One region of the Rhodococcus rhodochrous genome, then DNA from elsewhere that is predicted to be linked to it. Evidence: riboswitches for the same ligand, from Rfam matches in the RefSeq annotation. Region 1 holds a riboswitch; the other holds the start of a gene.
The links. A riboswitch is a leader RNA that binds a small molecule or an ion and turns the genes downstream of it on or off. The one in region 1 is predicted to bind cobalamin.
Positions count from the first base shown of each region.

Region 2: it holds a riboswitch for cobalamin, as region 1 does, so the genes downstream of both, C6Y44_RS26395 (IS3 family transposase) here and C6Y44_RS19940 (ABC transporter substrate-binding protein) in region 1, are expected to answer to the same signal.

Region 1 is NZ_CP027557.1:4,313,248-4,320,555, forward strand. It holds gene C6Y44_RS19915 (ABC transporter ATP-binding protein) at 1-88, shown strand, start outside; gene C6Y44_RS19920 ((2Fe-2S)-binding protein) at 81-743, shown strand; gene C6Y44_RS19925 (DUF7676 family protein) at 740-1,300, shown strand; gene C6Y44_RS19930 (ABC transporter ATP-binding protein) at 1,322-2,095, opposite strand; gene C6Y44_RS19935 (FecCD family ABC transporter permease) at 2,092-3,144, opposite strand; gene C6Y44_RS19940 (ABC transporter substrate-binding protein) at 3,144-4,151, opposite strand; cobalamin riboswitch at 4,230-4,426, opposite strand; gene C6Y44_RS19945 (SDR family oxidoreductase) at 4,640-5,542, opposite strand; gene C6Y44_RS19950 (Rv2732c family membrane protein) at 5,720-6,253, shown strand; gene C6Y44_RS19955 (SDR family NAD(P)-dependent oxidoreductase) at 6,255-7,055, opposite strand; gene C6Y44_RS19960 (hypothetical protein) at 7,181-7,308, shown strand, end outside.
Region 2 is NZ_CP027558.1:336,653-343,960, reverse strand. It holds gene C6Y44_RS26405 (hydantoinase B/oxoprolinase family protein) at 1-1,073, opposite strand, end outside; gene C6Y44_RS26400 (hydantoinase/oxoprolinase family protein) at 1,100-3,190, opposite strand; cobalamin riboswitch at 4,375-4,524, shown strand; one part of gene C6Y44_RS26395 (IS3 family transposase) at 4,685-4,949, shown strand; one part of gene C6Y44_RS26395 (IS3 family transposase) at 4,949-5,829, shown strand; gene C6Y44_RS26390 (ABC transporter substrate-binding protein) at 5,967-6,947, shown strand; gene C6Y44_RS26385 (FecCD family ABC transporter permease) at 6,944-7,308, shown strand, end outside.

The sequences.
Region 1 (7,308 bases):
GATCGGGGCGGCATTCGATCGGGGGCGGATGCGGTTCGATTCGCGCACGATGGTGTTCGATCTGAAACCGGAGGACAGCAGTGTCTGACCCAGCAGTATCCGGCGCGCGCGGGGTGCTCGAGCGAATCACCGCGTGGAGCCCGTACTTCCGTGTCGGTACCGGACCGGTGGACGCGGGCTGGCGCCCGACCTCCGAACTACGAGATGCCGCGACTCGCGATGCGCTGGTCCGTGCGATGTCGGAACGCATGAACACCGCAGAGCCGCGGGTCGCGGCGTCCACCTTGTTCTTCGGTTTCGTCGCGCGACTGTGGTCGGTCGCGGTCGGTACCGTCATCACCTCCGGTCGCTGCGTTCGGCTCGATCCCGACGAGTTGCTGTGGCGCGACGATTCCGGTCTGCAGTTGCACATCGTCACCCCCGAATTCGGAAGCGACCCTGCAACGGAAGTGCTCGACACCCAGATCGAACCGCTGATCGACGCGTGGCGTGATCTCGTGGCGCCGGGCGCTCTGTGGGGCAACACCGCCTCCGCACTGATCGGTGCCCGACGAGTCATCGGCGACGAAGCCCGGCCGCTCGTCGACGCACTGCTGCAGGATCCGCGACTCGTTCACACCATCGACCGATCCACCGGTCGCCGGCGCAGTTGCTGCTTGTACTACCGGACACCGTCCGGCGGTGTGTGCAGCGACTGCGTCTTCCCCGCGCCACCCCGACACATACCGAAGGAGATTCCGTGACCGTCGTGTTCGACCCCGAGATCATCACCACCGAGGACGGTGGGCGTGAACAGCGCTGGCCGTTGCCCACCGACGAGGACAGCCTGCTGCGGCTGGTGACGTTGCTGTTCGAAAACTACTGGGACGACATGTGGTTCGGCCTGCTCATCGAGGGCTCGGCACTGGAGGTCGCGGCCCCGAACGCGCCGAGGAAGATCGGGATGTACGACGGGTACGTCACCGTCGATTTCGGCCGGTGGCATTTCCATCTGTGCATCGGCGAACACACCGCGAGCGGCCCCGAAATGGGCCGGATCCGCCGCTGTGGCCGAGCAGAGCTGTATCGCAGGATCGGCAAGGACGACACCGTCACCTCCTGGGGTCTGCGCATGTTCAACGGGCGGGACGAGCAGATGCTCACGATCATGCTGCCCACCCCGTTCCTCACCAACGCCCAGCAGCTGACCGATGAACCGGTCTGGGAACACCTCGAGGCGTGGGACCGCATCCGCGCGGAGTTTCTGGGGCTGGAACCCGATCCGCGGGACCGCACCGGCAAGGGCTTCCGTCACTCGTGACCATGTCGCACGGCAATCCTGCTACGTGTAGGACGAGGCGCGAATCCGGTGGTAACGGATGACGGGTGTCCCCCCTTCGTAGGAGACCGCGGCACGCACTCCGTATACCTGTCGGATCATCTGTTCCGTCAGCGCCTCGGCCGGAGCGCCGTGAGCAACGACCCGCCCCTTCTCGAGCACCACCACTCGATCACAGAACATCGCCGCGAGATTGAGATCGTGCAGCGCGACGTAGGTCGTCACCGGCAACGCTACGACCCGTTCGAGGATGTCGAGCTGGTGTTGGATGTCGAGGTGGTTGGTCGGTTCGTCGAGCAACAGTTCTTCGGGTTCCTGCGCCAGAGCTCGGGCGATCTGTGCGCGCTGACGTTCACCACCCGACATCGCTCGCCACAACCGGTCGGCGTGTTCGGTCATCCCGGTCACCTCGAGCGCATGTGCGATGGCGGCGTCTCCCCCGTCGTCGCGCCCGAGGACATCGGCGTGCGGAATTCTTCCCAGCCGCACGACATCCCGTACCCGGATGTCGACCTCGGTGTGTGCGTGCTGCGCGACCATTGCGACCCGGCGCGCCAGGACGCGACGTCCGAGGCTGTGGATATCGGTGCCATCGAGCGTCACCGCACCCGAGTCCGGACGATCGACTCCGGCCAGCAGGCGGAGCAACGACGACTTGCCCGAGCCGTTCGGTCCGAGAAGCCCGATCGTCTCTCCGGGTACAGGATCGATCGTCACGTCGTCGACGACGAGATGTCCGCCGCGGCTCCACCGCAGCGACTTTGCGGACAGTGTCACGGAGTACTCCTCGTACGGAAGAGGATCAGTGCGAAGGCCGGCACGCCGATCAGTGCGGTCACCACACCGACGGGAACCTCTTGCGGTGCGAAGACGGTGCGGGCGACCGCATCGACCCACACCATGAAGACCGCCCCGACGACGGCGGTGACCGGGACCAGACGGCTGTGGCGTGGACCGACCAGGAAACGGGCCGCATGGGGCAGCACCAGCCCGACGAACCCGATCGCCCCTGCTGCACTGACCAGGACGGCGGTGATCAACGCCGTCACCATGAGGAACAGCAGACGGGTACGTCCGACCGCGATCCCGAGGGTCGCGGCGGTCGACGACCCGAATGTGAAGGCGTCCAGCGACGACGCCTTCACCAGGCACACCACGATTCCGGCGGCGCAGACCGCTCCGCAGAGCACGACGTCGGTCCAGGTTGCTCCGCTCAGGGAACCGAGTAGCCAGAACAACACTCCCCGAGTGCGTTCCGCGTCGGCGGAGGAGATGACGATGAACGATGTCAGCGCCGAGAACAGTTGTGTTCCTGCCACTCCGGCCAGCACCACACGGGAGGTCCCGCCCCCTGCCCCGGTCGCCAGCAGCAGCACGAGTGCGAAGGAGACGAGTGCCCCGAGAAAGGCTCCGCCCGACAACGACACGGCACCTCCGCCGATGCCCAGCACTGCGATCATCACCGCGCCGGTCGAGGCGCCCGAGGAGATGCCGAGCACGAAGGGATCCGCCAACGGATTACGTAACAACGACTGCATGATCACGCCACACACCGCGAGTCCGGCACCGCACACCGCGGCGAGCAAGGTGCGCGGGAGACGCAGTTCCCACACGATCCCTTCCCGAATCGCGGTGACGGAACTGTCGGCCAGGCCGAGACGGTCGAAGATCACCGCGTACACGTCGACGACGGACAACTCCGCCGGGCCGATCGTGACGGTCACGGCGATCGACAGTGCGAGAACGATCAGCCCCGCGACCACCACGACACCGGCCACCGGAGCCCGGCGCCCCTTCGAGGGTCGCCGGGCAGTGGACGTCACCATCAGCTGTCGAGATTCCACTCGCGCAGGGCGTCGGCGACCTTCTCGATGCCGTCGACCGTGCGGATGGACGGATTCAGGTCGGCGCCGTTGACCACGATGTACCGCCGGTTCTGCACCGCGCTCAGGCGCTGGGTGACCGGATTCGATTCCAGGAACTCGATTTTGCTGTCCAGAGCGTCCCCGGTGACGCTCCGGCGACTCAGGTCGGCCAGCACGAGTGCGGTCGGGTTGCGGTCGAGAATCGATTCCCAGCTCACCTGGGGCCACTCGTTGGTGGTGTCGTCGAAGACGTTCTTCGCTCCGACCGAATCGGTGATGATTCCCGACGACCCGCAGCAACCCGCCACATAGGGTGTCTCGATGTCGGCGAACCAGTAGGCGAGCGACACGCCGGCCGCGTTCACCTGCCCCGACACGCTTCCGTATCGCTGTTCGAGTTCGGCGACGAACTCCTCACCGCGCTCACGTACGTCGAAGATCGCGGCGAGGTCGCGGATCTCCTTGTACACCGCGCCCATGGTCAGCGGTTCGGTGCGGTTGCCGTCGGCGTTGACGCTGTTGTCGTCCTTGCCGTCGCAATCGGTGGGCGAGAGGTAGGCAGGCACCCCGAGTTGTTCGAACTGTGAAGGTTCGGCAACCCCACCGGCGCCGAGTGTGCCGCCGAAGGACGCCGAGACGAAATCCGGTTCCGTGTCGAGCACGATCTCGAAGGACGGCTTGTTGTCGGCCAGACGCGGAACCTTCGCGTTCTCGTCGGCGAGGTTCTCCCGAACGGGATCGGTCCAGGTCGCGGTGCCGACCATGCGGTCGGCGAGACCGAGCGACAGCAGGATCTCGGTGGACCCCTGATTCAGGGACACCGCCCGCTGTGGTGGCGCGTCGACGGTGAGCGTCCTGCCGCAGTTCTCGATGGTGAGCGGGTACGCCGACGCGGCTGTGTCCGGCTCGGGCGGAGTCGATTGTTCGTCGTTCGACGAGCATCCCGACACGGTCAGCGCCGCCGCCATCAATGCGACGCCGACGCGCACCACCGAATACCGCCTCGTACGGGCGGTGAATATCGAATTGTTCATGTCCATCCTCGTGGGTCCTGCTTCGGCGACGCAGGTGTCCTGGCTCCCGGATCGACGCTCGCCCCCGGCCTTCCAACCCGTATGGGCCGTGACCATGCTGTTGGGGGATCACTCCTCGGTGACAGTTGCGGGACAGCCACGGATTCGCACCGTTGTTCCCTACGTCGCTACGAACAGTACAAGACCCGACGTCGGTCCCGGAACCGCGCAACCGGGCGTCCGCCACCCATCGACACCGGATGAGGCACCATATCCGAATGGCATCCGGCCGAAGAACCCTCGTCGTCGCATGCGCGCCGAAGACTACCGTTTCGTGACGGTGTCGGAACTGCTCGACATGCAGTCCTCGTGAACTCCGGAGCGCGAAATGGTCATCGGTACGCGTTGTTACGCGCTCCGATGACCATTTCGCGCTCTGATCCTCAGGTGAACGGGACCCCGCCGGTGACGGCGATGGTCTCCCCGGTGATGTAGCTCGACTCCTGGGAGGCGAGGAAGACGTAGGCCGGGGCGAGTTCGGCGGGTTGGCCGGGGCGACCGAGCGGGGTGTCCTTGCCGAACTGCTCGTACGCGTCCTTCGGCATGGTCGCGGGAATGAGGGGTGTCCAGATCGGGCCGGGTGCAACCGCATTGACGCGGATGCCCTTGCCCGCCACGTCGGAGGCGAGGCCCTTGGTGAAGTCGACGATGCCGGCCTTCGTGGTTGCGTAGTCGAGCAGACCCGGCGACGGGCTCACCGCCTGGATCGAGGTGGTGTTGACGATCGTCGAACCCGGCGCCATCGCGGCGACCGCGTACTTCGACAGCCAGAACAGGGCGTAGAGGTTCGTCTTCATCACGCGGTCGAACTGCTCGGTGGAGATGTCGCCGATGCCGCCGGGTTCGAGATGCTGATAGGCGGCGTTGTTGACGAGGATGTCGATGCCGCCGAGTTCGGACACCGTCGTGTCGATCAATCGCCGGCAGAACTCCTCCACTCGGATGTCGCCGGGCATGCGCACCGCGCGGCGTCCCGCCTGCTCGACGAGTTCGGCGGTCCGCTTGCCGTCCTCGTCCTCCTCGTCGAGATAGGCCAGGACGACGTCGGCACCCTCCCGCGCGAAGGCGACCGCGACCGCCCGTCCGATACCGGAATCACCGCCGGTGATCAGGGCGCGACGACCTTCGAGTCGTCCGCTCCCCCGGTACGTCGCCTCCCCGTGGTCCGGGGCGGAGAGCAGATCGGCGGTCGCGCCGGGGTAGGCGATCTCCGGTTGCTCCTCGAGCGGTGGAACCGGGTGCTGCTCCCCCGGGTGCTGCATGCGGTACTGGTCCTGGTCCGGCATTCTCGCCCTCCCTCGATCGGGTTCGTAAGGGGCGGTACCCGGTGCACCGCGGCGCCACACCGGCACCCGCCCCGACGGGGGTGCCGGAGCATCATTGCAGGTGGACGACATGAGCGAGGTCACATCGGCCTCCGGCGCATAATGGCCACCCATGTGTCGGAACGGAGAGGTCGAGGCATGAGCGCGGACGGTACGAGCGCAGACCTGTCGGCCTATCGGAACGACTTCGCCCGGATCGAGAAGAAGGTCGCCGGGGAGTTCGACGCCGGTCGCCGCGGACGGGTCCTGGCGATCTGCGTCGTCGTCCTGACGGTGTGCATGTTGCTTCCACAGACGTCGTCGGCATGGTCGTGGACGGTCTTCGGCAGTTGGTTCGGCGACACCGCGCCCGTAGCGGTGCCGCTGCGGATCTTCGCGGTCCTGGCCCTGGTGTTCGGGGTGGTGATCTCGACGCTGGCGTTGTGGCTGCGACGGTGGAAGCTGGCGTCGCTCGCGATGCTCGGCTCGGGGCTGTCGTCGTTCTTCGGGCTGTTGGCGTACTGGTCGCAGGCGGGGATGATCACGAACGCACCGCATCATCCGACCGTGGCGTTGATCGCCGAATGGCTGGTGATGATCGTGATGACGTCGCAGTGGTTGCCGATCGTGCTGAGCCGGTCGCCCACGGACGTCCCGCCCCGGCCGCATCCGCTGCGGACCGGTCGACGGTAGGTCAGCGCTCGACGAGCGAGCCCATCTTCTTCGCCAGGAACTCGATGCTGCGACGCGGCACGAGCCGGGCGAGCAGGTCGAGCATCATCGCGTCCTTGCCGATGCACACCCGGAAGGTGCCCTTCTCGATCGCGTCGGCGATCCTGTGTGCGGCCTCGGCGGACGAGGTGATCCTGACGGAGGCATCGGTGTTGCGTCCCGGGATCGCGGCACCGGAGTTCTCGGCGATGCCGGTGCGGACGGCGCCGGGGAACACCAGCGTCACCGCGACCTTCGTCGTGCGCAGTTCGGCGTACAGGCCCTCGGTGAGCAGCTTGACCGCCGCCTTGCTCGCGCCGTAGACCGACTGGCCCGGCACCGGCACGAAGGCACCCATGCTCGACACGTTGAGCAGGCTCGCCTCGGGACGGCTCAGCAGCTCGGGGAGGAACGCCTTGCACATATGGACGACGCCCCAGTAGTTGACGTCGAGCACCTTGTTCATCTCGTCGTACGGCAGGTCTGCGAACGGGACGAACTTCTGGATGATGCCGGCGACGTTGGCGACCCCGTCGACCCGCCCGTGTGCTGCGGTCACCTCGCCCACCAGGGCTTCGACGGCGGCGCGATCGGAAACGTCGACCGTGTGGGTGGTCAGACGGTCGTCGTACGCGACCGCCAGGGCACGGGTGCCGTCGAGAGCCTCGGCGCGGAGGTCGACCGCCGCGACCCGCGCCCCACGCACGAGGAGTTCGAGGACGACGTCGCGTCCGATTCCGTTGCCTCCACCGGTGACGACGAAAACCCTGTCACGGATCTGCATGCTGCCTCCTCGTGTCGTTGGGTCCAGTCAATCCGGTCCGGCGACCCGACGCCACCCGAAGTGTGCGCGTGCACGTCTGCGGGTATCCGCCCGGACACGAGTCGGCCCAGCGTACGGAGGTAGAAGTGACGACGTCGAAGAAGAAGGACGACGAGGTGCGCAAGGACCCGCCGGGTCCGGTCGATCACGGTCGCAACGGCGGTATGGCGACCCGGGAGAACGCCCCCGAGGTGGTCGAGCGTTCGGACGACGA
Region 2 (7,308 bases), on a different replicon from region 1:
ATCATCATCTGCATGACCCGGGACATCCCCTCGTTGACCAGTAGGTCCTGGCCGGCTTCGCCGGCGAGGAATGCGCCCAGCCACTTGATGTAATGGCGGCCGTCCATGGCCCAGTTGACAGGTCCCTCCGCCGTCGCACCGGTACCCGATGCATCGATGACCAACCGATCCTTGTCTTTGTGGATCGTGTATTTGATCTTGATCGGTCGCTCGGAGACGCCGTCTTCCTCGATGAAATCCTCTCCGACATACGTGCCGTCCGGGATGTTGGGCAAGGCGTGGTCCCTGGCATCTTCCGCGCAGCGGTCCATGATCGCGTAGAAAGCGGCCTCGAGCGTATCCGCACCGTACTGATCAACGAGTTCGAGGACGCGCCGCTCCATCAAACGAGTACATGCGATGAAGGCGTCGAGGTCACCCTGGAGCTCACCGGGGAAGCGACTGTTGCGCAAAATGATTCTGCGAGCGTCCTCGTTGAGTTTGCCCGCGTCGTAGAGCTTGATGACTGGGCAGATCGTGCCCTCTTCGTAGATACTCTTGGACTGGATCGGCCAGCTACCCGGCACTGCGCCGCCGACATCGGTGACATGGCCGAACACCTGCGAAAAGCCCAACAGTCGACCTTCACCGAAAATTGGTATGACGACGCAGTAATCGGGCAGATGCCCGATCGTCGCGCACGAACCGTGCACATCGTTGTAGATGTAGACGTCGCCCTCACGAATTTCTTCGATGGGGTACGTGTCGCGAATCGGGTCCGCGGTGGCAGACCACGACACCGTCGTAACGTTGTCACAGTCGAGGGTGTTGATCGAGGCACGGTAGTCGTGCTGCTCACGGATGATGCTACTTCGGGACATCCGTTCGACGACGGCCTCCCCCTCGTCGATCGCCCACTGTAGGGCACCACCGATGACATCGACGGTGAGGGAATCGAGGGTCGGCTTTAACTTCTGGATGCGATCCCACGCCTCATCATCGCGAGGCCAGGACTTCATCCGCATGGGCTCGTACTTCTCGCGGTCCTCGTACGGCGTCATGTCGATCGAAAAGTAGGTCATTTCCTGTGTCATGTCGATTCTCCGTTCGGTACTCGGGCTCAACCGCGGGTTGCGTGGATCTGGCCGGTCTTGTCGACGCTCATCAACCAGCCGGGCTCGAGGACGAACGTGGAGTCCTCTTGAACGACAATCGCCGGACCGGCGGTAGTCACCCCGACCGGAAGTCCGGCGCGTGCGTACACCGGCGTCGAGATGAAACCCCCCTCGTGACCGGCCTTTGCCTCGAAGTAGACGTCGGAGTTTCCGAGGTTGGCCTCCTCCCAGGTCGCGAACTTACTAGCGGCCTCGGTGACGGGCGGTCGACTCAGCTGACCGATGCCGGCAGCAGCAAGTGCAACCAGTTCCACCGGGTCCTGACCTTTGTAGGAGTAGCCGTACGTGCGCTGATGTGCGGCGTGGAACTCCTCGATCGCGGCGGCCCAGTCACTTTCGGACATCTCCAACTCGGCGTCGTCGAAGTGTGAGTTGAGCTGAATTCGGATCTCGTAGGCCTGGCTGCTGTACCGGAAGTCCATGAAAGTCTCCACGCCGGTATCGGCCGGATCGAATCCCTCGCGGTTCGCCGCCGAGAGCGCCTCGGCAGCCACCTTTCGGTACGCGGCCTGCACGTCGGCGAGATCGATCTCGTCCTCGCGCTTGACGTAGGTGTAGACGACGTCGGCACGCAGGTCGGTCATCAGCAGACCTTCTGCACACGCAAGCCCAGGTGCCACCGGCACCAGCACCTTGTTGCTCTGCATGATCTCCGCGCACCGAACGGCATGCAGTCCGCCAGCGCCGCCGAACGGGAACAGCGTGAAATTGCGGGGGTCACGCCCGCGGGCAACGCTTACAAGACTGATGCCGCGAGCCATGTTCTCGCTGGCAAGCCGAAGCACACCCAGCGCCGCCTCTTCCGCGCTCATGCCGAGCTTGTCAGCAAGATTTTCGGTGATGGCCTTTCGCGCTGACTCACGGTCGACCTTGATCGAACCGTCGCCGAAGCTCGCTTCGGGAATACGACCGAGTACGACGTGCGCGTCGGTCACTGTTGCTTGCGTACCGCCTTTTCCGTATGCCGCCGGACCAGGGCTCGCGCCCGCACTCTGCGGCCCGACCCGAAGCGATTCACCTCCGACGATAGAGGCGATCGAACCGCCACCCGCGCCGAGCGTGGTGATGTCCACCATCGGAGTCTTGATGTTGTAATGCTCGATCCTGCCTTCGGCGAGCATGTGAGGCTTACCGCCCTCGATCAAACAGATGTCGGTACTGGTACCTCCCATGTCCAGGGTAATGAGATCAGGCTCACCGGCTGCCTCACCGAATGTGCACGCCGCCAGCACGCCGGCCGCCGGACCGGAAAGAACCGCCTTGATCGGTTGGATGGCGATATCCGAATCGTGCACCAGGCCACCGTTTGACTGCATTACAAAGAGTTGCGACATGCTGCCGGTGTCGCTGATCGCGTTTCCCAGTTGGCTGACATATCGGGACAGCGCTGGCATGAGTGCGGTGTTGAGGCACGTACTCAGAGTGCGTTCGTACTCACGGTATTCGCGGCTCAGGTCCGACGAGAGTGTGATGAAGCAGCCCGGGTGCACCTCGGCGAAGATGTCCCGCACCGCCTGCTCGTGCGCGGGGTTCCGGTAGCTGTTGAGAAGTGAAACCGCAACAGCCTCGATGCCCATGTCCTTGAACTGCTGAGCGACCGCACGGACCGAATCGGCATCGAGCGGGACGAGTTCGTCGCCATTGTGGGCAAGGCGCCCGGTGACCTCGCGAACCAGTTCGAGAGGGACCACACGCGGTGGCTTCTCCCAGACCGCGATGTTGCCGAAGCCGCCCGGAACGGTCTGCCGGGCGGTCTCCAGGACCTCGCGATGTCCTCTAGCGACGACCAGTCCGGCCTCGCTGTACTTGCTCTCGAGAATCGCGTTGGTCGCCACAGTCGTACCGTGCATGACAAGTACGACACCGTCAGGGCTGACACCCAGGTCCTTCAAACCGCGCAGTCCGTTGGTGAAACTTTCAGATGGGTCCCATGGCGTCGATGGCACCTTCTCATATACGCGGCGACCGGTCTCTTCTTCGATCGCCACCACGTCGGTGAACGTGCCTCCGATATCAATTCCCACGCGCCAGGTCATCTCTGTCCTCTCCCGGTGTCGAATCAGGTGGGCGGACGACGCAGCGAACTTCATCAAGATAGAAAGTGACCTCAGCCACATCGCCCTGTTGGTGGTGTCCAGTACATACGTGGACAGAAGCGGCTACAAGAGACATCCCCACAGTCTCCTCAGACAACAATTGTGCAGATGCTCAATCACTCCCGTACGAACCGATCCTGCGGCGCTCGGAACGGGAAAGATTCACAAAATGCCCCGGTACTGCCCTTGCGCGAGATGGACCGGTCCAAGCATTCGAATCCTCAGGTCTCTCCAGCTTGACTAGCGCCATCGCGCTGCCGGAAACGTCGAGCACATAAGTCTGCTGTAGATACATGCACGGCAACATCGATCTGCCTCGCATAGATTTACAAGAGACATGCCGGACCTCGAGCTTGACATCGACGACGTCGTACCGATCGATCCTCATGTCAGCCGAACTGGAGCTGCGCTAATTGTGAATCCCCTGCCAGCAAACTCGTAGTACGAACTCCGGGAGATGCTCAATTCAGTGTGTCTTACGGCGCGGCGACCATGCTGACCACCGGAAGGCAGGTGTGGAGCAGGTCGATTCAGCTGCAGCAGTTGCAGAGCGGCTGCAACTGTAGATGTGAAGGGCCCGCTGCTACATGTCCGACGCCCTCGAATCTGCCTATCCGGCAATCTGGAAGGTATAGGTGGAGGTACGGGTCTCGGATTGCCGGATCCTTGAGAAGAGTGCGACGGGAGGCTCGCGCAATGATGCATTGAAATGCTTCCAGCTCAAGTTGTCCCCCCTCGACGGCCATTGTTACCGTGAGGTCGTAGCTGGCCACTTCGAATCCCACCTGAATGACGACTTCCGGGATGACCGAGTTTACCGACCCGGCGTGATGCTCGAACTTCCTGCACCAGGTAACCCCGTGCAGTACTCTTTCCGTCCATCATCGCTACCTCATTACGGTGCACATGAATGTCCGACCCACCTGCTCGCCCCACAGCAGCAACGTCCCCCTACGATACAAATCCATCGATAACCATCCATCGATGGATCTGTTGCAGATCCGCCTCGGCGCATCGGCCAGTGGCCGGTGCTACCCGCCCAGCGTTTCGCCGATCGAGGAGACCGACCTCAGCCCGCGACACGTGCCACCGCGTCTGTTTCGACCCCGAACAAGGGTGGTCTCACATTATCGAACCGGCCATGTGCATAATGACGCGAACGTTGCTGACACCCAACGCAGGGGAAGTCCGGTCGAAGTCCGGCGCTGACCCGCAACGGTAGACCGTCGACCTCGGCGGTGAGCCCGAATACCTGCCTGGGGGGGTCTGCGACTCCGATACATCGCCGTGGTCTGCGAGACGGAGTCCAGCAGGGCAGTTCGTGCACCCTTCGGTGCCTGCTGTCGTGGTGGTGGCGTGTCCCCTGTGAGTAGGTCCGGGTTGTTCTAGAGTCCTGATTGCCCTGGTAAGGGCGAAGAAGGGACGATAGGGATCATGGCGGGACGCAAACGTCACTCGGCCGAGGACATCGTGCGCAAGCTGCGCCGGGCCGACGAGTTGGCCGCGGAAGGCAAGAACGGCGAGGAGATCGCCGCCGCGCTCGAGGTGTCGGCGGCGACGCTGTACAACTGGCGTCGTCAATACGGCGGCATGGATGCCGATGCGGCGAAGGAGCTCAAGGAACTGCGGGAGCAGAACAGCCGGCTCAAGCGATTGCTCGCAGATGCCGAGTTGGAGAAGGACGCGTTGCGGGAGATCGCGAAGGGAAAATTCTAAGCCCGACCGCCAAACGCGCCGCGATCACCATGCTCACCGACACCCTACAGATGTCGGAGCGGTTCGCGTGCAAGGTCGTTGGGCTCTCCCGATCGGTTTACCGGCGGTTGCCGTTGGCGCAGACACCAGGCGACCCGGACGCCGATCTGCGCGCAGAGTTGCGCAGGTATTCCCGCAAGCATCCGCGGCACGGGTTTCGTCGGGCGTGGGCATGGCTGCGCTACGACCAGGGCATCGAGGTGAACAAGAAGAAGGTGCACCGCCTGTGGAAAGAAGAAGGATTGCAGGTCCGGCGTGCTCCACGCCGCAAACGTGCCGGCCTGTCCTCGGTTCCGGTCGTCGACGCTGATGCTCCGAATGTGGTGTGGGCATTGGACTTCCAGCTCGATTCGACCGTCGACGGCAAGACGGTGAAGATCGCGTCGATGGTCGATGAACATACCCGGATGTCGTTGTTGAACATCGTGGACCGCTCGATCACCGCCGGCCGGTTGATCGAGGGCTTGGAGAAGGCGTTCGCGATGTGGGGTGGGCCGCCGCTGGTGTTGCGCATGGACAATGGGCCTGAGTTCATCTCGGAAGCGCTGCGGGACTTCTGTGCTGGGTCGGTGGGGGTGTCCTACATTCCGCCGGGCACGCCGTGGAACAACGGGTTCATCGAGTCGTTCAACAACCGGTTGCGCGATGAGTGTCTGAACCGCAACTACTGGCCCACTCTGCTCGAGGCCCGGGTGGTGATCGAGGACTTCAAGGACGACCATAATCACCGACACCGTCATTCGGCATTGGGGTACAAGACCCCCGCCGAGTACGCTGCCGGATGCACCCACCGGCACCAACCGGTGGCGTGCGAGATCGACTGATCGACTGCACAGAGGAACCGGCTCTAGAAACGACCGGACCGACTATCGGGGACCTGCCAGTGGGTCCCGGTTCGCAGACCACCCCGAGCAGAGCACGAGGTGTCATGTTCGTCCACCACCGCCCGTTCCGACGCCACATGATCGCGTTCACATCGATGGCGACCGCAGCTCTGGTGCTGGTCGGTTGTTCCCGTGGAACGAGCATGACGGAGGTCGAAGCCGCCGAAGCGTTCACCGAACCGGTGACCGTCACGAACTGCGAGCGCACTGCCACCTTCGATGCCCCGCCGCAGCGCATCATCTCGATGAACGACCACGTCACTGAAACACTGATCCAGATGGGCGTCGGTGACCGCATCGTAGGTATGGGTTACGGCGAACAACTCGATCCTCTACCCGAGACCGTAGAGCAGTACCGCGCCATCCCGTCGCTCGCACAGGAGTATCCGACCTCCGAACAGATCCTCGACCTCGAACCCGACCTCGTCGTCGGCGGTATGCGAAGCGCATTCGACGAAAAACAGGGCCGCGACCGTGACACCCTCGAGGCTGCCGGAATCGCGACCTTCCTGTTCTCCGAGTACTGCGGTCAGGGTTTCCCGGGCATCGCTCTGCTCGAGAACGACTTCACGCAGCTCGGAACGATCCTCGGCGTCGAGGAGGCGGCAGCGGAACTGACCGGGCGGATCACCTCCGGCCTCGAAGACATTCGAGCCCGCCTCGAAGCCGCCGGGGTGCAACCGATCCGAGCCTTCTTCTACGACTCCGGCGAAGCAGAACCCCTCTCCGTCGGCGGGGTCGGCATCGGAAATCTCATCGGTGAGTACGCGGGCCTCGAGAACATCACGGCCGACGGACCCAAGCCCTACTTCGCGACCAGTTGGGAAGTCGTCGGCGAACGCCGACCCGAAGCAATCGTGGTACTCGACTACGGACCCACCAGCGCCACCGACAAGATCGCGTTCCTGCAGGATCATCCCGTCATGGCGACCACCCCCGCCGTCCGAGACAACCGCTTCGTCGTCGTCCCACTCGACGACTTCTTCGAAAGCTCCCGCATGGTCAACTCCGTCGAAACCATTGCGCACGCATTCCATCCGGAAGTCTTCGTCGAATGAGCACGGTCGCCGAAGCGTCTCTTCGTGTATCGCCGACCTCGACCGACAACGCGCAGAAGAGCAATCACCACCGGCCACTGGGAGCGGTACTGACGCTGCTCGCCACAACCCTCGTTCTCGTGGTCGTCGTGGCGGTCTCGCTGGGCACGATCACCATTCCGCCCGGCGACGTGTGGGCCATCGTCGCCCACCGCATCTCCCCCGTCTCCCTCGAGGCGGTGTGGGGTCGTCCGTGGTGGAGCGCCACCCGGGAAGCGATCGTCTTCGAGTCCCGACTACCTCGCGCTCTGACCGCCGCAATCGTGGGCGCCGCGTTGGCCGTTGCGGGGGCTGTCGCGCAGGCGGTGACCCGCAATCCCCT